DNA from 3 places in the Paraliobacillus sp. X-1268 genome. Region 3 is predicted to be linked to each of the others. Evidence: riboswitches for the same ligand, from Rfam matches in the RefSeq annotation. Region 3 holds a riboswitch; each other region holds the start of a gene.
What was found. Region 3 has a riboswitch for S-adenosylmethionine ahead of D2K62_RS07750 (bifunctional homocysteine S-methyltransferase/methylenetetrahydrofolate reductase). Riboswitches for the same ligand answer to the same signal wherever they lie in the genome.

Region 1: another riboswitch for S-adenosylmethionine. It lies ahead of D2K62_RS11080 (methionine ABC transporter ATP-binding protein); the one in region 3 lies ahead of D2K62_RS07750 (bifunctional homocysteine S-methyltransferase/methylenetetrahydrofolate reductase).
Region 2: another riboswitch for S-adenosylmethionine. It lies ahead of D2K62_RS15075 (methionine ABC transporter ATP-binding protein); the one in region 3 lies ahead of D2K62_RS07750 (bifunctional homocysteine S-methyltransferase/methylenetetrahydrofolate reductase).

Annotation. Positions count from the first base shown of each region.
Region 1 is NZ_QJSK01000008.1:67,553-74,763, reverse strand. Features, by position in the region: gene D2K62_RS11135 (VLRF1 family aeRF1-type release factor) at 1-32, shown strand, start outside; gene D2K62_RS11130 (Fur family transcriptional regulator) at 89-496, opposite strand; gene D2K62_RS11125 (metal ABC transporter permease) at 493-1,347, opposite strand; gene D2K62_RS11120 (metal ABC transporter ATP-binding protein) at 1,369-2,124, opposite strand; gene D2K62_RS11115 (spore coat protein) at 2,282-2,602, opposite strand; gene D2K62_RS11110 (hypothetical protein) at 2,618-2,893, opposite strand; gene D2K62_RS11105 (arsenate reductase family protein) at 3,083-3,439, shown strand; gene gcvH (glycine cleavage system protein GcvH) at 3,474-3,860, shown strand; gene D2K62_RS11095 (toprim domain-containing protein) at 3,991-4,347, shown strand; gene D2K62_RS11090 (thioredoxin family protein) at 4,358-4,660, shown strand; gene D2K62_RS11085 (TlpA disulfide reductase family protein) at 4,666-5,085, opposite strand; SAM riboswitch class I at 5,210-5,324, shown strand; gene D2K62_RS11080 (methionine ABC transporter ATP-binding protein) at 5,420-6,448, shown strand; gene D2K62_RS11075 (methionine ABC transporter permease) at 6,438-7,106, shown strand; gene D2K62_RS11070 (MetQ/NlpA family ABC transporter substrate-binding protein) at 7,170-7,211, shown strand, end outside.
Region 2 is NZ_QJSK01000018.1:6,525-13,735, reverse strand. Features, by position in the region: gene D2K62_RS15100 (ABC-2 transporter permease) at 1-3, opposite strand, end outside; gene D2K62_RS15095 (ABC transporter ATP-binding protein) at 24-869, opposite strand; gene D2K62_RS15090 (GntR family transcriptional regulator) at 897-1,265, opposite strand; gene D2K62_RS15085 (MetQ/NlpA family ABC transporter substrate-binding protein) at 1,390-2,217, opposite strand; gene D2K62_RS15080 (methionine ABC transporter permease) at 2,255-2,917, opposite strand; gene D2K62_RS15075 (methionine ABC transporter ATP-binding protein) at 2,907-3,920, opposite strand; SAM riboswitch class I at 4,028-4,134, opposite strand; gene D2K62_RS15070 (pyridoxal phosphate-dependent aminotransferase) at 4,210-5,397, opposite strand; gene D2K62_RS15065 (carbon-nitrogen family hydrolase) at 5,565-6,353, shown strand; gene D2K62_RS15060 (DUF4064 domain-containing protein) at 6,418-6,840, opposite strand; gene D2K62_RS15055 (ABC transporter permease) at 6,870-7,211, opposite strand, start outside.
Region 3 is NZ_QJSK01000004.1:10,370-17,580, reverse strand. Features, by position in the region: gene metE (5-methyltetrahydropteroyltriglutamate--homocysteine S-methyltransferase) at 303-2,591, opposite strand; gene D2K62_RS07750 (bifunctional homocysteine S-methyltransferase/methylenetetrahydrofolate reductase) at 2,616-4,460, opposite strand; SAM riboswitch class I at 4,600-4,706, opposite strand; gene D2K62_RS07745 (OmpA family protein) at 4,871-5,566, opposite strand; gene D2K62_RS07740 (MotA/TolQ/ExbB proton channel family protein) at 5,559-7,211, opposite strand, start outside.

The DNA.
Region 1 (7,211 bases), on a different contig from region 3:
AATCACAGGTATTGGAAAAAGTACTTGCTTAACAAAAAGGGCTTCTCTTACAAAAAAATGTAAGAGAAGCCCTTTCAACGTGATGCAGTTACTGACACTCAGGACATCTTCCATATATCTCAAACTTATGATCATCAATCATAAAGTTACTTAATTCTTCTTGTATATCATCCATTGGACAACTTAGAATTTCCTTTGTAACACCACATTCTTTGCAAATAAAATGATGATGATGATGCTGATCACATTTCATGCGAAAAAGCTTTTCACCATCAAGCTCTGTAGATTCAAGAATATCAAGCTGGTCAAATAAATGTAAGTTACGATATATCGTGTCAAAACTAATACCGACGAAATTAGGTTCCATATGTTGTAATAGATCTTTAGCTGTACGATATCGATCTTCATTGGAGAAATAATCTAATATAACTTCACGTTTATCAGTATATTTATAGCCTTTTTCTTTCAACACGGATAACGCTTCTTGTACTTTCATATGATCGCCTTCCTTCTAGTGAAATAATCCCATGCTTTTTTTAGACCAATTGTAATAAGTAAAATAAAAATAGAAGTCATAACAATCGTACCACCAGGCGGGATTTCAAAGTAATATCCTGTTACTAACCCTATAATAACAGATAATTCACCAAAAATGACAGAATAAAATATTGTTTGTTTAAACCCTTTGGCAATTCTAATACTCGCAGCAACAGGTAATGTCATTAAAGCTGAAACGAGTAAGACACCGACAATTCGTATAGACGCTGAAATGACAAGTGCAACTAATACAATAAATATGAAATGGATTCGTTTTGCATGAATTCCAGATACTACCGCATGCTCTTCATCAAAAGAAAGCATAAAAAGCTCTTTGTAAAAAAATATTATTACGAAGAGAACAATAATGGTAATGGTTAAAATACTCCATAGGTCATTACGACTAACAGCTGATACAGACCCAAATAAATAACTATATAAATCCGTATTAAATCCATCTGCAAGGGAGATGAAAATGACACTAAGGCCAACACCACCAGATAAAATAATAGGTATTGCTAATTCTTGGTATGCCTTGTAAACACTGCGCAGGCGTTCAACAAACATCGATCCTATAACAGAAAAAAACATCCCAGAATAAAACGGGGAGATAATGGCTAATCCATATTTCTTTTCCATTAGTAAGCCAAAGGCAATGCCACCTAAGGTTACATGAGATAACGCATCAGCAATTAACGATAGGCGCCGAACAACGACAAATGTTCCTAGTAATGGGGCAATGAAGCCAATTAGTAAGCCGGTATAAAAGGTGTTTTGTAAAAATTCATACGTAAAAAATTGCGTGAGCATAAGTACACTTCCTTAACTAATTTAATGCTGATGTGTGACAAGGTTTAGATCATGACCATAAAAGTGCGATAATTCTCTATCAGTCAAATTTGAGAATGATTTCGTGTCTCCGTGAAAATGCAAGGATTTATTTAAACAAGCAATACCATCTGCATGCTCAGTCATTGTTCCTATGTCATGTGAGACTAATAATAGTGTAATATTATTTTCTTCATTCAGACGATGCAGTAAGCCATAAAATTTTTGAACATTTTCAGTGTCAATTCCTACTGTTGGCTCGTCAAGAATTAATAAGGCAGGATCACTTACTAGAGAGCGCGCAATAAATATACGCTGTTGCTGTCCTCCTGAAAGATCGCCAATGTTTTTATTGATATAATCTTGCATCCCAACCATTTTAATTGCATGTTCAACCTTTTGTTTATCTGCTTTTTTAAAGAAGTGGAAATAACCTAATTTAGCTGTAATTCCTGTAGAAACAACTTCTCTTACTGTTGCAGGAAAACCTCGATTAAAACTATTTGCTTTTTGTGATACGAATCCAATTCTACTCCACTGTTTAAAGTCGGTAATATTTTTGTCAAAAAGTTTTATCGATCCTTGTTGTGGCTTTTCAAGACCGAGCAATAGCTTTATAAGTGTCGTTTTCCCACCACCATTTGGTCCAACAAGACCTAAAAAAGCACCTGTATTAATTTCTAGATTAATATCTTTTAATGCATGTTTATTATCATATGCAAAGCTAACATTCTCCATTGTTATAAGTGGTTTGGACAATTTATGAACCCCCGATTTTCTTACAAAATTCACTATAGCCTATTGTATCTTAATGATTGCATTTTGTAAATAAGAATAGTTACGTTTTAAGCGTGATGTAAGTTAGGTGAATTAAAAAACGTGCTTCTCCATTAGGAAAAGCACGTTTTTATTAAGATTAATGGACTGGAAATTGATTAGTGTAACCACTATATTGTTGATTTGCTTGCTGGATTTTTTGTTGATCGGCTTTATCTATGCTATACCAACCATTTTTGAACATCAAATTATACAAATTTCTCTGACAATCTTGCGTTTCATTAAAAATAGCTAGTAAATCCTGATAAAACGTTTGATTACTGGCTTCGTTTAATGCAATACTGTATGATTGTGTCATATATTTTTCCGTAGATAACATGTCATTAATAAAGTCGCGGTCATTCATTTCAGGTGTTTTGTTAACTTGTGTTTCAGGGTTTTGAACCTTTTGCTGATTCATATCTTATCCTCCTTATTATTGCATCATTGAATTTGGTTGTTGATTTGTATGTTGTAAAATCTTTTGATAATGTTTTTGGTGCATCTGACAGACTTGTTCCAAAGCAGATTTGAGCTCAGGGATAGTGCATTGTTCAGCAAAAAAATGTGCCTTTTTTGTTGCATTTAAATTCCATGACATCATGTCAGTTAAATATAATAAGTCTTTTGAAGATACAACAGTTGGTGGTTGTTGCATAATTTGACCAGTTTGAGCAGTGTTCATATTTGTTGCTTGTTGTTGCTGTTGCATATGTGGTGTCCTCCTTTTAATTTGTGCATTTGTAATGTCACCATTACTAATGAAATTATACAGTGATGATTTAGAGGCATACTACTAGTCAGGTGTGCATTTTTCTTATATACTAATAGGAAATAATCAGGGTTTATAACAATTAAAAGAGGTTATTATGATAAAATAGAAATAAAGGAGTGACATACAATGACGATTACTTTTTATGCATATCCAAAGTGTGGTACGTGTCAAAAGGCGAAAAAATGGCTTGAACAAGAACAAGCTGCGTATACTGAAATACATATAGTAGAAAACCCACCAACCAAAGAACAATTACGTTCGATTATATCTAAAAGTGACATGCCAATTAAAAAGTTTTTTAATACAAGTGGTTTAAAGTATCGAGAGCTTGGATTAAAGGATAAGTTATTGGATGCAACGGATGAAGAGAAATTGGACTGGTTAGCTTCTGATGGCATGCTTATAAAACGACCATTAACAACTGATAATGAAAAGGTTACACTAGGATTTAAACTAGAAGAATTTGAACAGACTTGGAAATAGGTTAATTTAAAATACATTTATGGAGGTAGTTAGAGTGAGTTTACCAAAAGATTTGCGTTATTCCGAAGAACATGAGTGGGTTAAAGTAGAAGGAAATAAAGTACGAATTGGTATAACAGACCATGCGCAAGACGAATTAGGTGATATTGTATTTGTAGAATTACCTGAAGAAGGTGACGATATAGAGTCAGATGAGCCATTTGGTAGTGTAGAATCTGTTAAAACTGTTTCTGAGTTATATGCTCCAATTAGCGGGAAAGTGGTTGAAGTAAACGAGGAACTCGATGATAGTCCTGAATTTGTTAATGAATCTCCATATGATAAAGCGTGGATGGTTGTAATAGAACCAAGTGATTCATCTCAGATTGAGGCATTAATGACTCCAGAAGAATACCAAGCAATGATTGAAGATGACGAATAATTAATTATTGCATGTTTTTTTTCCTTTTTCATACAATATTACAGACAGTATAAGTTATAATCCCTTGTTACAAATGCAGTAACAAGGGATTACTTGTAAATAACGTTAATTAGTAAAGTAGGTGAAGCTCATGTCTTCAAATGATACTAAAAAGATCATTATTGTTGAAGGACGTACAGATAAAAAACAAATCGAAAAATTAATTGACGAATCAGTTACGATAATTTGTACAAATGGGACGCTGGGTGTTGAGAAGATGGAAGAGTTAATACTAGATTATGACTTAGACAATCGAGACGTTTTTATCTTGGTTGATGAAGACCATTCGGGTAATAAATTACGAAAGCAATTATCAATAGAATTACCACACGCAATACACATTTTTATTGACAAGACTTTTAGAGAAGTTGCAGCAACCCCAGAATTAGAACTAGCGACAGCATTATTAAGTAGAGGAATTACTGTAAACCCTAGTTATCTTATGTAAGGTGGGAAATATGATACCAATAACGCGTGAAACAATACGTACAGTAGTGCAACCAGATAAAATGATTTTTATTTATACCCCTTTTTGTGGAACGTGCCATTTAGCGAGAAGGATACTAGAAGAAATTGAAGAAGCTTCAAATGGAGCTGTTATATTTTATGAGCTAAATGCAGGTTTATTTCCTGAGGTGATGCAACAAGAAAGAATAGAAAGTGTTCCTTGTCTATTGATGACCAATAATGGAGAGCCGAGTAAAATATACTCGTTCGAATCGTTAGGTAAGTTAAATAATTTATTACATTCAAATCGCTGAACCTATCATTTAGGCATGATATTACCTACTGCTGTAACGATATCTAAGAAATTGGCTTTATCATTAAATTGTTTATAAATAGTTCCGGTTGAATCAATTAATACAGTAGTTGGAACACCCTGACATTGATATAAGTTATATATTTCTGTTCCTTTATCCATTAAAGTTGGCTGTTCCAAAAATTCTTTAGTGAAATCTACAGCTGCTGATTGATCGCGTTCTCTACCTGTAACATTAATAGTCAACATTTTCACTTTTGGATTGTCTAGTGATCGGTAAAGTTGTTCCTTCTTTGGTAAGTCGATGCTACAATCTAGGCACCATGAAGCCCAAAAAGTAAGAATAATGATACTGCCAAGGTCATCGTGTAAATGATAATTACCTTCTTTATTTAAATAGGGTAATACAAAATTTGGTGCTAACATTTAAATCATCCTTTTAATAGAATATTGCTATTATTCTAACACATTTTATGGCGTTAAAATATGTTGACATTGATTATTAGCATATGCTAAAATCACATTTAGTTAAAATAATTACATACATTATCTCTTATCAAGAGAGGTGGAGGGACTGGCCCGATGAAACCCGGCAACCGTTAAACATTTATTTGTGTTTAAAAAGGTGCCAATTCCTGCAGAGCAATTGCTTTGGCAGATGAGAGAACAGGAAAGTTATATTCGCCAGCCAAAAACGCGTCTTTCTGTTCTCTTGAACAGAAAGTCGTGTTTTTTAATTTGTGTAGAAAGAAGGAATAGTATGATATCAATTCAACACTTGTCAAAAGTTTATAAAACCAAATCTTCAACTATTCAAGCAGTAGATGATTTAAGTTTAAATATAGATAAAGGCGAAATATTTGGTGTAATTGGATATAGCGGAGCTGGTAAAAGTACCTTTATCCGTTTAATAAATCGACTGGAGGAACCATCAACTGGCGATATAATTATTGACAATCAAAAAATAACGTCATTATCTAAAAATGAATTAAGACTTTCACGTCAAGAAATTGGAATGATTTTTCAACATTTTAATTTGTTATGGTCAAGAACAGTTCGAGATAATATTGCCTTACCACTAGAAATAGCTGGTTTATCAAGGCAAGAGCGTTATAAGCGTGTTGATGAATTAATTGGACTTGTTGGTTTGACAGGCAGAGAAGATGCATTCCCATCGCAATTGAGCGGTGGTCAAAAGCAACGTGTTGGCATAGCAAGAGCTCTAGCTAACAATCCAAAAGTACTTTTGTGTGATGAAGCAACCTCAGCACTTGATCCAGAAACAACAGACTCTATTCTTTCTTTATTAGTAGATATTAATCAAAAACTTGGTTTAACTATTATCCTTATTACACATGAAATGCACGTTATCCAAAAGATTTGTCATCGTGTTGCAGTAATGGAAGAAGGTAGAATTGTTGAACAAGGTGATGTAGTAGAGGTTTTCTCGCATCCGAAACAGGGTGTTACAAAGAAATTTGTTGAACAAGTTATGGGTAAACCGGATGATGAAGTTACGGAAGAAACATTAATCAAGTCTGTTACAAAAGGAAAGGTTTTACGTTTACACTTTGTTGGTGAAACAGCAAATCAAGCTGTTATAAGTCAAGTTGCTAAAAGATTTGATGTGGAAGTTAATATCTTACATGGTAACGTTAAGCAAACGCAGGCAGGTGCTTACGGTACCTTATTTGTAAATGTAATAGGTGAAGAAGAAGTAATAGAAGAAGCACTAAGATTTATTACTTCTACATCTGTTGAAGTGGAGGTGAAAAATAATGCTAACTAATCCATTTCCGAACGTTGACTGGATGGATCTACTATTTGCAATGGGTGAAACATTCTATATGACAATGCTTGCTTTAATAGGAACATTAATTTTTGGTGTTATTTTAGGTTTATTATTATATCTTACAGCGAATGATGGCATTTGGGAAAATAAACTATTGAATTTCATTGTATCGTCAATCGTTAACGTTTTTCGCGCGATTCCATTTGTTATTTTGATATTATTACTTATTCCATTTACTGATTTTCTTATTGGAACGATACGTGGTCCAAATGCGGCTTTGCCTGCTTTAATTATTGGGTCAGCACCATTTTATGCTAGATTGGTGGAAATAGGTTTAAGAGAAGTTGACAAGGGAGTAGTAGAAGCAGCTAAATCAATGGGTGCAAAAACAACAACAATTATTTATAAAGTGTTGTTAAAGGAATCCACTCCAGCACTCGTTTCAGGTTTAACGGTGACAGCGATAGCCTTAATTGGTTACACCGCAGTAGCCGGAGTTATAGGTGCAGGTGGTTTAGGTGACTTTGCTTATTTCCACGGATTTATGCGCAGAGACTTTGATGTTGTTTTCGTTTGTACAGTCTTAATCGTAATAATTGTATTCATCTTCCAATTTATCGGTGATGCGATCACCAATAAATTGGATAAAAGGTAATCGTTAATAATACCCACTATGTTGGGAATTATATATAAAACAAAAAAAGGGGAGCAATGCAAAATGAAAAAACTTGTAACATTATTATTGTTAGTATCTGTTGGG
Region 2 (7,211 bases), on a different contig from region 3:
CATAATCTCACCTCTCCAAATTATTACCTTTTCCCTCTTGTCATCAGATACATAATATCTTCTAAGGAAGCTTTTTCGATTATCGTCTCACTTGTTTCAAACTCTCTAGGATCACCTTGCAATAAACCGATAAAACCTTGTGGTGTTTCTTCTAGTCCAAAAAAATCTTTACGAATATCATCATCTAACATTTTAATCTCGCCTTTAATAAGATGAAATTCCTCTTCAATTTCTATCATGCTTTTTTCAAATATGATTACACCATCATCAATAAAAATAATATGGTCAGCAATTCGATCTAGATCCGTTGTAATATGGGTTGAGAAAAAAATAGTTCTTTTTTCATCAGTCATTAATTCTTGTAAGATATCCATCAATTCTCTCCGAAAAATGGGGTCTAGTCCTGCGGTTGGTTCATCCATAATTAATAAATCTGGATCATGTGCCAATGCAAATAAGAGCGATGTTTTCATTTTCATTCCTTTTGAAAAATGCTTCAATTTTTTCTTCAATGGTAATTCAAAATCCGAGAGATATCCTGAGAATAAACGCTCACTCCATGTGTCATATAACGGTGCAATAAAAGAGCGCATGTGATTAATCGTAAAATTTTCATACATATACAATTCATCGTAAACAAATCCTATTCTTTGCTTTGTGTTTGGATCGGTATTTGGGGCCCCAAATAAACTAATTTCTCCTTGGTTAGCTTTGATAATATCCATAATCAGCTGAATCGTTGTTGTTTTCCCACTACCGTTTCGACCAATAAATCCAGTTACATAACCCTTTGGTATTTTAAAGGTAAGATCTCTAACTGAAAACTCATCGATTCTTTTTGTTACACCGTTTAATTCAATTGGTTCCATTTAGCTTCCACTCCCTTTTTAACAAAATCATTCAAAGAATAACGTGACACGTTCGATTATTGCTTCTTTTGTTAAACCTAATTGTTTTGCTTCTTCTACCACTTTTTCTAAATCATTTTCTATTTCTCTGATCTTCCATTCCTTTAATACATGTGATTGTTGACCAGATACAAATGTTCCTTTACCAACTGACGAGATAAGAAATCCTTCTTTTTCTAAATCTTCATAAGCACGTTTAGTCGTAATAACACTAACCTGTAACTGCTTTGCCAAAATACGCATCGACGGCAATGCATCACCCTCTTTAAGTAACTCTTGATAGATTTGATTTCGAATCTGCTCCTTTATTTGTTGAAATAAAGGTTCCTTACTTGTATTAGAAAGAACAATATTCATCCGTATCGCCTCAAATTGTTATTATTGTATATACTATATACTTACAATATATACAATTGATCAAAAACTGTCAACTAAATTTTCACAAAAAAAGAACACCTAATTAAAGGTGTCCTTCTTGTTATTATTCGGCTGTCATCCATTCAGGTTTCCCAAATCCTTGAAACTCTTCGTCGATAATAGCTTCAAATTCATCGGATTCAATTACTTCTTTAATATCTTGAACATATTGCGCATCTAAATCTTCTGTATTTACAACAACACGATTTCGGTAATCATCAGGCATATCCTCTAACGCTAAAGCGTCTAATAAATCCATATCAGCAGCTAATGCATAGTTACCAGGAACAGCTGACAAATCTTCACTTTCTACTAGACGTGGTAATTGAGCTGCCTCTACTTCAACAAAATCTAAATTCTTTGGATTTTCAATAATATCATTTACAGAAGCACTTAATGGATCAACTTCCTCACTGATTGTAATGACACCTTCATCTTGTAGCATTACTAACGTTCTTGCCAAGTTTGTGGGATCATTAGCAATAGCAATCGAACTGCCATCTTCAATTGCATCAATACTATCAAATGTTTCTGAATATAACCCCATTGGTGCTGTTGGAACAATAATAACCTCAGATAAGTCTAAATCATTTTCTTCAGCAAAAGCTTCCATATAAATCTTATGTTGGAACAAGTTTGCATCTAACTCGCCATTAGCTAATACTTTGTTTGGTTGAACATAATCCGTAAATTCTTGGTTTGTTACTTCGTAGCCCTTTTCTTCTAAAAGTGGAGCAATTGCTGTTGTCACCATATCACTATATGGCCCTACTGTTGCACCAAAATCAATTGTTTTCTTTTCTCCATCCGCACTATTTGACTCCTCTTCTGAACCACATGCTGCTAAAATTAAAATAAACAATACTGATATAAGCGCTACTATCTTTTTCATTGTTTTCTCCCCCTGTAAAATTAGTTTATATTTTTTCTCAGCGTTTATTTACTGCTTTTGCAATAAAGTCGCCAAGGTACTGCATAACTTGTACTAAAACGATTAAGACAACAACTGTCGTGAACATTACCGTATTATCATAACGATAATAACCGTAACGAATAGCTAAATCACCGATACCACCGCCACCGATCGTACCTGCCATTGCGGAATAACCAACCAGACTAATAGCCGTAATCGTTAAACCACTAACTAAACCCGATTTAACTTCTGGTAATATAATATCTTTAATAATTAACCAAGGTGAAGCACCTACTGCAATAGCAGCTTCGATCACCCCTTTATCAATATCACGTGCTGCAGATTCGACAATTCTCGCATAAAACGGAATGGCGGCCACGGATAACGCGACAGAAGCTGCAAATGGACCTGTTGTTTTTCCAAGTAACCAATCGGTAAACGGAAATAGAAATACGAGTAAAATAATAAACGGTATTGATCGAATTAAGTTAATGACAATACCTAAAACTATTTTAATAACGCGGTTTTCTAAAAAGAGCCCTTGATCTGTTACAAATAATAAAATACCAATAGGTAATCCTAATATGATAGCGACTAACAATCCTATACCAACCATTGTTAGTGTTTCAAGAAAAGCTACATTTAATTCAGGTAATATTTCAATAATCCTATCGAGCATGTTGGATCACCTCCACCTGTTTTAAGCGTTGTTCCAAATAAGTAATTGCTTCTTTAACCTCTGCAGCATCCCCAAGCAGTTCCATAATGAATATTCCTAAAGGTGTTTCATTAATATATTCGACCTTTCCATGAAGAATATTACCACTAACTTTAAAGCGTTGTAACATATCGGAAACAACGGGATCGCTAGCTAAGTCTCCCCTAAATTGAAGCTGTAATATTGTACCTTGACACGTTGCAAGGAGCTTTTGAGGCAACTCAAAATTTAATACGGTATCAATAAATTGTTTTGTTAATGCTTCCTTAGGATTAGAGAAAATTTCATATGAGGAGCCGCGTTCTATCATTCTACCATCTTGCATAACCGCACATTTATGACATATCTCCTTGACAACCTCCATCTCATGTGTGATCAACACAATTGTAATACCAAATTCTTTATTAATCTTCTTCAACAATGCAAGAATCGATTTCGTGGTACTAGGGTCTAAAGCAGAAGTTGCCTCGTCACATAGCAATACCTTTGGATTATTCGCTAAAGCTCTCGCAATACTTACACGTTGTTTTTGACCACCACTTAATTGTGCAGGATATTGATTTGCTTTATCCGCTAAACCAACAAGATCCAATAATTCTAATACTCTTGTTTTACGTTTCGCTTTTTGTATTCCAGCTGCTTTTAAAGCAAACGCAACATTTTCAAAAACTGTCTTTGCTGAAGCGAGATAAAAACCTTGAAAAATCATACCAATCGATTGCCTAGCTCGCCGTAATTCATAAGACGATAATTGCAATAAATCAACATCATCAATAATTATTTTTCCTGCGGAAGGACGTTCCAAAATATTAATACAACGCAACAAGGTACTTTTTCCAGCACCACTATACCCAACAATGCCGTATATTTCGCCTTTTTCAACGTGCATCGAAACATCGTCTACACCAATAACACTATTCTTTTTCGACTTAAATACTTTACTAACATGCTCTATCGTAATCATCTTTCTCACCTCTCTTTATCTAACGTTTATGCAGCTTCTTACCAGGATCTAAAAAAACTCCCTTTCGTTTTCGCGAAAGAGAGTTGAATTGATTGTGTAAACGTCAACCCTTATCTTTCAGAACGAAAAACATTCTGCAGGAAGTAGCACCACTCCTATTGGAAGGTTGCTGTGACATCAACGGGCCTGATCCCTCTGTCACTCTGGATAAGATATAATGCATATTATTATTAAGTTAGCTTATATATTAATAGTCGATTGATGATTTGTCAACCGGTAATTACCCGGGTTATATATCGTGATTTTGAAACACTTCTAACTTACCAATTCTTTCCGCGGCTTCTTTTAAACGATCAGGTTCCGCTAACAAACCAATTCTAACGTAGCCTTCACCCATTTCACCAAAACCGTTACCTGGGGCAACTGCTACATGCGCTTTTTCTAATAAAAGATCAGCAAATTCCTCAGATGTAAAACCTCTTGGTACAGCTAACCAAACAAAAAAAGATCCTTTTGGCGCCTTTACATGCCAGCCTATTTCATTTAATTTTTCAATTATTACATTCCGACGTTCTTCATATATACTGACTAATTTTTCTACTTCTGATTGATCAGCCAACAATGCCTTTGTTGCTGCTTGTTGCACAGCCCCAAACAAACTCATAAACATGTGGTCTTGAATCAAATTTAAACTTTCGATAACAGAAGGGTTGCCAACTGCAAATCCAGCACGCCAACCAGCCATATTATATGTTTTAGAAAGTGTATACATTTCTATCCCAACATCCTTCGCGCCTTCTGACTGCAGGAAACTTTGCGGTTTTTCCCCATCAAAGCCTATTGCACCATAAGCAAAGTCGTGCAAGACACAAATGTCATGTTTCTTGGCAACCGCAATTGTTTCATCAAAAAATTCTTCTGATGCTGTTGCTGCCGTAGGATTATTTGGATAGTTCAAGAACATTAATTTAGCTTGATCTAATTGATCTTGATTTAATGCTTCATAATCAGGCAGAAAGTTATTTTCTTCTTGCAATGGCATAAATACAGGCTTGGCATTGGCCAAAGCTATGCCGGACATGTAGTCTGGATAACCAGGATCGGGCATTAAAGCAATATCTCCTGGATTTAATAGGCATTGACTTATTTCTACTAAACCTGCTTTTGTTCCAAAGAGAATCGCAACTTCTGTTGATGGATCAATATCAACATCAAACTCTCTTTTATAAAAGCTTGCGATAGCCTCTTTAAAAAATTCTTGCCCTCGAAATGGCGAATATTTATGATACTGCGAATTATCTACTGCGACTTTTAATTCTTCTACTATATGTTGAGGGGTAGGTAGATCTGGATTACCCTGTCCCAAATTTATCACATCATAACCTTGATTCACCATATGTTGCACTTTTTGCACTAAACCTGCAAAAAATTGTTTTGGTAATCGTTTCAGCGTTTCCGATTGTTCGAAGTGTTGCATACAAATTCACTCTCCCATAATTAAACCATCAAATATTAATTTCTAATCTTAGCTATTATTTGTCTTTTTGTAAAGCACTAACTTATAATTGAATTGACAGCATAATTGCTCGGTGGGATAATACAGCTGTTAAAATCCCTACTCATAACTAGGAGTGAATAATTCAAATGACATTATCAATTGCTTTATTTCAAATAGATATAATTTTTGGTGATCCAGAAGCAAATCAAAAAAATGTTAGAAACTTTTTCAAGGAAATAGACGAAAAAAAAGTTGACGTTATTGTGCTTCCAGAACTATGGACCACTGGTTACGATCTTACAAGATTGGATGAAATTGCTGATCCTAACGCAGAGGGGTCGATCGCATTTTTATCTGAATTAGCTCAAAAATACCAGGTGAATATAGTTGGAGGATCGGTTGCAAAACAGACCGACAAAGGCGTGACAAACAATATGCTTATTATCAATAGAGATGGTAAATTATTAAAGGAGTATGAAAAGGCACACCTTTTTCGTTTAATGAATGAAGAAAAGCATCTAATTGAAGGAAAAACAAACGGTTCATTCGAGCTGGAGAACGAATCAAGTGCTGGCGTTATTTGCTATGATATTCGTTTCCCTGAATGGATTCGCACACATATGCTTAATGGTGCTAAAATGCTTTTTGTTGTAGCAGAATGGCCTTTAGCACGGATCGATCACTGGAAGGCATTATTGATGAGTCGCGCAATTGAAAATCAATGCTTTGTAATAGCTTGTAATCGTGTTGGTTTAGATCCTAATAATCAATTCGGAGGGCATTCGATGATTATCGGACCGTGGGGAGAAATGATTATGGACGCAGGAGAAGTTGAAGGTATCTATTATGGAGAAATTAATTTAAAAGATGTAGATAAAGTTCGTGATACGATTCCTGTTTTTTCTGATCGCAGACCAGATATGTATCGATTATAACTATATAACAGAAAAATGAGAGGGAAGAATGTAGTTGCATTCTTCCCTCTCATTTATTACTATACTAGACAATCAGTTGTTTTGGTTTACGAACTAGACACATAATTCCTGCAATCAGATAGAAAGCTCCCGCAATAACACCTGTACCTAACGAAATAACCGCTACAAGAACTGCTGTTACAATAAACATAATCCCAGCTACTTTAGGTTTTTTATTCCCTCTTAATAAAACCATTGCAACGACACCAACTGCTATCGCTAGAATTGAACCGATCAATAGTATGATACCCGTTGTACCAAATGAATCAAGAAAGACTTGATAATCAGGCAATTCTAATTCAGGACTTTGTGACATCATATCGTCGTAAAATCCCCTTGCTACATCCTCATTACTTTGTAACCAAACAATAATCCCACCAATTACAGCAAGAAAACCATATGCTAACGCTCCAATAATTCCTAGTACTACTTCTGCTGTACGCTTCATCTAAAACATTCCCCTCTTTTTTCTTTATTTTAATGCCCTGCAACATCCCGTTTTGTAAAAGAAAACCAAGATGCAACTAAAAAAATAACATAATAAACTAATAAAATAGTAATAGAAAATGATAGACTCATTCCTTCTAGCATTTGAGTAGCACCCTCACGATATTGACTTAAGTCTGTATTTGCAAATAATATATATTTTGCAAAGCCATAGTCCGACGCAAAAGCAACAATCAAATTACCTGATAACATTAGAAATATCGCAAATCCAATTGCCATACTAGCATTGCGAAAGATTGTTGAGACCATGAGAGCAAATGTCGTCATCATTACTAAATTAACCATTTTATAACCAAAACCTTGCACAACTCC
Region 3 (7,211 bases):
ATAATTAATAGTGAAAATAAGGAATCTCACGGTTAACATCGATAAATTCAGACGAAAAAATCACAGGCTTAACGCAATCTAGAAATAAACAACACTTTCTTAATGATAAATTCCAATTGTGAGAGGTTCATAAGTTAACGTAGCAATTACCTTTCCATTACAACAATCATCAACTGCGACACAAGGCTCGCTCTAAAAATACACGACGCTTTCCGCAGGCACGTCTACGTCTTCAGCTAACTTCGTAAAGTAAAAAGCCCTCCAGCGCAGATAACTGTGGAGGGCTTGCTAATATTACTATTCTATTTCTGATAAGATAGTGCTGTTTTTCTTATGATCTTTGCAGCATCTACCATTGTTTGAAGTGCTTCTATTGTTTCAGTTTCATTCCTAGTCTTTAAACCACAATCGGGATTAATCCAAAACTGATTTGGTGAAATCGTTTGTAATGCTCGGTTAATATTTTGCTTAATTTCTTCTATACTTGGGACACGAGGACTATGAATATCATAAACACCAAGTCCAATTTCCTTGTTATAGGTATTATCTTCGAAAGTAGCAATCAAGTTCCCGTGACTTCTTGACGTTTCAATTGAAATTACGTCTGCATCAAGCCCATCAATCGCTTCAAAGATATCTTCAAAATTCGAATAACACATATGGGTATGAATTTGTGTATCCACTTCAACTGATGATGTAGCTAATCTAAATGCCGTAACCGCATCGTCTAAGTAGGCAGGCCATTTGTTTCGATCTAATGGTAGTCCTTCGCGTAATGCTGGTTCATCCACTTGAATAATTTTAATGTTACTTTCCTCTAATATTTCTATTTCTGCCTTTAATGCAATTGCAATTTGGTTTAGAACCGTCTTACGAGGTAAATCATCATGCACAAACGACCAATTATAAATAGTTGTTGGTCCAGTAAGCATGCCTTTTACCGGTTTTGTTGTTAAGGATTGGGCATATACAATCTCTTTTACTGTCATCGGTTTTGCAAAAGAGACATCACCGACAATTACTGGTGGTTTTACACAACGTGAGCCATAAGACTGGACCCAGCCAAACTTGGTAACAGTAAAGCCATTCAGCTTCTCACCAAAATATTCCACCATATCTGTTCGCTCAGGCTCTCCATGAACGAGAACATCAAGCCCAATCTGATCCTGTATTGTTATCCATTTCTTGATATAGTCACGAATATATTGTTCATACTCTCCTGTTGTTACATGTCCTTTTCGCCATTTTGTTCGTACTTTTTTCAATTCACTTGTTTGCGGTAAACTGCCTATTGTTGTTGTCGGTAACAAAGGTAATTGGAAATACTGCTTTTGTTTTTTTATTCGTTCTGAAAAGATTACTGTCCCATTTATATCGGTATCTGTTAAGTTTTCAAGCTTTTGATGCACTTCTTGATTTTTACCGAAACTTGCATCCTTCCATTGTTTAAGCGATTCAGTAGCATCTTTTAAATCTGATTGAACAAGATCTCGCCCCTTATCTAATGCTTTTGTAAGCGTAACAATCTCGGCTAATTTTTCATCTGCAAATGCTAACCCGCCATAGATAAAAGGATCAATCTCTTGCTCCAGTTTTTTTGTTACTGGAACATGTAGAAGGGAGGTAGACGGTTGAATAATTAACTTATTTGTTACAATTTGTTTTAACTGCTCTAACACATCTAAACGTTCTTCTAAATCAGCACGCCATATGTTACGACCATTTATAATGCCTGCTGCTAAGACTTTATCATGTGGAAATCCATGTTTTTGAATAAATGAAAGGGCATCACCATGAACAAAATCTAGGCCAATTCCTTGTACAGGGAAATCTACTACTTTTTTATAATCCACTACATTTTCAAAATACGTTTGTAACAGAATATTTATGTTAGGAACTGCTTTATTTATTGTGTCATACGCCTTTCTTGCAAAAGTTAAAATATGTGGAGATAAATTCGTACCGAAAATGGGTTCATCTACTTGTACCCAAGATACCCCAGCTTGCTCCAACTCTTTTAAAACTTGAATGTAAAGTGGTATGAATGTTTCTAGCAACTTTTCAAAATGTACATCATCTTGGATTTTTGCTAATTTCAAATACGTAATTGGGCCTAATAACACGGGTTTTCCATCAATACCAAATTCTTCTTTTGCCTCTTGATAGAAAGAAAGTGGATGATTTTCTGTCACACTTGGTTGGATATTTTCTAACTCTGGTACGATGTAATGATAATTCGTGTTAAACCACTTTGTCATTTCCGATGCAACTGCGTTTTTTGTTCCGCGTGCAACGGCAAAATAAGTGTCTAAGCCTACCTTGCCACCTTTATAATCAAAACGTTCTGGTATGACACCAAACATAACAGAAGTATCTAATACATGATCATATAAAGAAAAGTCACCAACTGGAATAAGATCAATGCCTTTCTCTTGTTGCTTTTTAAGGTTATTTAGTCTTATCACTTTCGTTATTAAAAGTAATTCTGTTTCTTGAATTTTCCCTTCCCAAAATTGCTCGAGTGCTTGTTTCCATTCTCTTTTTTCACCGATTCGTGGATAACCTAGATTGGAACTAATTATTTTTGTCATGTATAAACCTCCATTAAAATAGTCTTATAAAATTATTTCTTGCGCATTTTCAACCTTTTGTTTGATATAACTGGAAAGTTTAACTGTGATGTCATAGCGCATAAATGGTGTTACTAAATAGATGCCATTAAAATGTTCAAAAGCAACATCGATTAATTCTTTTGCTACTGACATACCTTCTTGTTCTGCCAGTATTCTATTATCACCTGTCGCCTTCATTCGTTGACGGACGTCATCTGTTAGTTTCATACCTGGTACTTCATGATGTAGGAATTCTGCATTTCGTGAGGATGTGAGTGGCATAATACCAATATAGATTGGTTGTTTAATATGTTTAGTTGCTTGTTTTAGCGACTCAATTTGTTCGGGTTGATAAATTGGTTGGGTCAAAAAATAATCTGCTCCACAATCAATTTTTTTCTCTAGCCTACGTACTGCTTTATCAAGGTGATGAACATTGGGGTTAAAAGCTGCTGCGATACGAAAGGATGTTTTTTCTTTTAATGACTTACCTGAAAATGAGATACCTTCATTACATTGTTTGATTAGCTTAATCAATTCAAAAGATGTAGCGTCAAATACCGACGATGCACCTGGAAAACCGCCTATCTTAGTAGGATCACCAGTAATAGCTAAAATTTCATGGATACCAAGTGTGTGTAATCCCATTAAATGAGACTGTAGTCCGATTAAATTACGGTCACGACAAGTTAAGTGAAGAAGAGGCGTGATGGCTATTCTTTGTTGTTTCATTAGTGTGGCCATTGCTAGATTGCTAATTCGTGGTGTGGCTAAAGAATTATCAGCAAGTGTAATGGCGTCAACACCAATGTCTTTTAATGCTTGCACACCTTTTAGATATTCTTTCGTTTGTAAATTCCTTGGTGGATCTAATTCAACAATAATAGAATGTCTCTGTGTCACAATTTGAGCTAGATCTAACTTTTTTCGAGCAGCAGGCTCCTGTACTTCTATTATTGGAGGGTGCTTAACGTCCGTCTTTTCCAATAAGGGAGTGAAACCTTCGACACCTTTTTTAAGGGCTACAATATGTTCAGGAGTGGTACCACAACAACCACCAAATAACCGCACACCTTGATTACGAAATTCTCTAGCACATTGTTCAAAATAGTCTGGGTTATTGTTATAGATTAACTTTCCATCACTGTATGCTGGTAAACTCGCATTAGGATAAGCGGAAAGGTAAGCTGTCTTCGGTAAGGCCACTGTTTTTAAAGATTCAATCATGTAGTGTGGACCTAATCGGCAATTGACGCCAACGATATCTGCACCAGCATCGTCCAATTGTGTTAATGCATCATTTAAAGGTGTACCATTCTCTAATAATCCAATTTCATGCATCGAAATATTTGTAATAATCGGTAGATTAGTTGCTTCTCTAGCAATTGCTAACACGGTTGTTAATTCTTCTAGGCTATAATACGTTTCTAAAAGGAGCCCGTCTACACCTTCTAATAAGAGACAATAAAGTTGTTCGCGAAAAATTCGCTTGATTTCCTCTATAGTGCCAAGATTTTTTTGACTTCCACGAATACCACCGATTGTTCCAACAACAAATGTATCCTTATTTGCTGCTCGTTTAGCTATTTTTACTGCTTGCGTGTTGATTTCTTTTACCTTATCCTCCAAGCCATAACGTGCCAATTTAATATAATTTGCACTGTACGTATTTGTTTGAATAACATTAGCCCCTGCTTCTACATACGCCCTATGTGTATGGAAAATTTCTTCAGGATGGGTTACATTTAATTCTTCAAAACAACGATCAACACCATGTGAGTAAAGCAAGGTACCCATAGCACCATCAGCAATTAGAATCTTTTCCTTCAGTGTGGTTAATAAATCCAATCGATCAAACCCCCTTGTTTTTACTTTATCCAGTTGCAACTAACTAGATTGAATTTTTACTTTATACGCAACAAAAAACCCCCCTTCCATTAAGAAGAGGGGCAGTATTATAGTGGTTTATATAACGACAGCCTAACTCTTCTCATCTTTCAAACATACGTTTGACGGAATTGGCACAGTACTTTTATATAAAAGTAAGCTGCCGAGGTATCATAGGGCCGTTCCCTCCACCTCTCTTGATAAGAAGACTAACTATTTAGTTTTATGTTCCCTGTTATAGTAAGTTACATTCTAAATAATGTCAACTACTATAATGTAAAAATTCAAATAATTTATTAACTAACTAATATTGTTTATTTTTTTAAAATTATAGAATTTGGAAAGGAAAGCCACTTCAAGAATACTTACTTTTAATTTCCTTCTAGTATTTCCATTGTTTTATCTAATATTTCTTCATCTTTTAAGCGGAACTTGAATTCAACTCGGCGTGAAGCATCTGGACTGTAGTCACCATTTTCATCGGTGCGACCGTCTGAGAATGATTTACCATTTACCGTTAATTTTTCCTGCAAGTGATCTTGAATGTTTTTATATGGGAATTCATCTCCTAGTATATATTCTGCTACACTATATGCTCTTTCTTGTGATAGCTGTAGATTATATAAATAGCCATCTGTTCGATCTGCATGACCTTCAATAATAATTTCTGAGATATATTCTTCATAGCCACTTGCTAATAAGACGTCTAAATATTTTGGAACAAACTCATCTAAAAATTGAAAGGAGTCATCCTTTAATTCTGCACCATCATACTCAAATAAAATTTCTGTGTCAAAGATAATTGCGCCTGTTTTCTCATCTACCTCGATGCCTAAAGTAGAATCTTGAAATTCTGCATTTAAGTCCTTTACAAGATCTGAGCGTACTCCCATAATTTGATCAATTGTTTCTTTCATTTCTTCAATTTGAATGGACTTAATAACCATCATTGAAATAAAGATTAATACAAAACACAGTAAGATCGATGTTAATAAATCAGTGAAAGATGGCCAAAAATGATTCTCTTCCTGCTCGTCCTTAAACAACCGTTGATATTTATTAATCATGTTGATTTAGACCACCCGTACGCCTTGTATTAAGGCTTGTTGTTTCCTGGCTGAAGGTCTGTAAATGCTGGTTTAATTTATCAATTTGTTGGAGAAGTTCCGTAAATGTTTGTTGTGTATAACGATTATTACTTTGTTGAATGTCTTCGTTAATCGTCCGAATTTCCTTAAATTCTCTTTTTAGATCCTGATTTGTTCCCTGTGCATATTCACTAATATTTCGAGCAACCTTATCTAACTTTTCACCAAGTGTTCCTTCTAAAGTAGTCACATAGTTAGCAAGCGTATCTTTTAATACACCAACATTTGCTTCGAGTTGATTTTCTCTTTGAATGAATGTGCTATTCATTTGTGAAATAGTGGTATTTATATCTGTAATAAGCTGCTTGTTCTTCATTCCAATTTGTTCATAGGTGTTTGTGGCTTCACGTACGTGCTTTTCAAATGAAACAGAATCTGCATTGTGTGCTTTGAGATGATTATTAAAATCTCGATTAAATTGTTTTAATTCATCAAAGCGATCAGATAGAAGGTGTTTATATTCTGTTTGTGCTTGGTTAATGGTTTCTAGTACATCTGGTAATTGAACTAGTGATCCTTCTAAGCTATTAAAACCGTTAGAGAGTTCGCTTAAGTATGTTGTAATTCCGGCTAGTTTCGCTCCTAGGTCTTTGCCGAATATTTGTTTAAATTCTTTATTTTGTTCTTCCATATGACGCACTAAACGCTGACTTTCTTTACTTATTGTTTGTTGGCCATCTAAGATAGAAGAGGTGAATGTTTTTAAATCAACCACGGTATCTTCAAAATGAGTTAAGGTATCTATTTGTGTTGTCGAGACTTCTTCGATTTTTTGATACGTATGTTCAAATGTACTTGCCATTTGTTCATTTCTTTGATCAATTTTCTTAAAATAAGAGAAGAGTTGATCGAAATTTTTGTTTAGTTTTTTAGATGCATCATCAAAGCCGTTTGTTACCTTATTCATACTAGTAAATAGAAGTTGAAAGTCATGTAGATTAGTAGATAATCCTTCATTAAATGTAGCTAAATCTTTTGCGGCTTGTTGTAAGCCAGAAGTATAGTCTTTAAAACCATCAAAAGAACTTTCAATACTTTGTAAGGATTTTTGGTTTGTCTTTTGAAGCATGAGAATGGAGTTATTAATACTTTCCGAAACTTCAATTAGTTTACTTATTCCGTTCTGTTCGTTTTCAGTTAAATTTGTTTCAACTTTTAACATAATATCAGTTAGGAGAAATTCTGTATTCAGCGCTTTGATCATTACCGTCATAATTAATGAAAGCCCCATACCGGCAATACTTGTGTAAAATGCTACATCAATTCCTGATAAAACACTTGCGACATCTTCAACAAGCTGATTTCCACCTGAATTAATATTTCCTAATGACATGGTTAAGCCAATAAATGTTCCTAATATCCCGATTAAAATAAAAATAGATACGGTCATTTGAATCATTTTAATGAGACTGACAATAGGTATACCATAGACACGCCAACTAGAAAATTTCTCTTGAACGAATGTTTCTATTTTGACAGGTTCGGTTTGCTGTTTAAGGTCAAACTGTTCCTTGAAGGTACGCAAAGGGTTAATGTCCATGCGGTTTGTTTCTTGTAAGTAAGA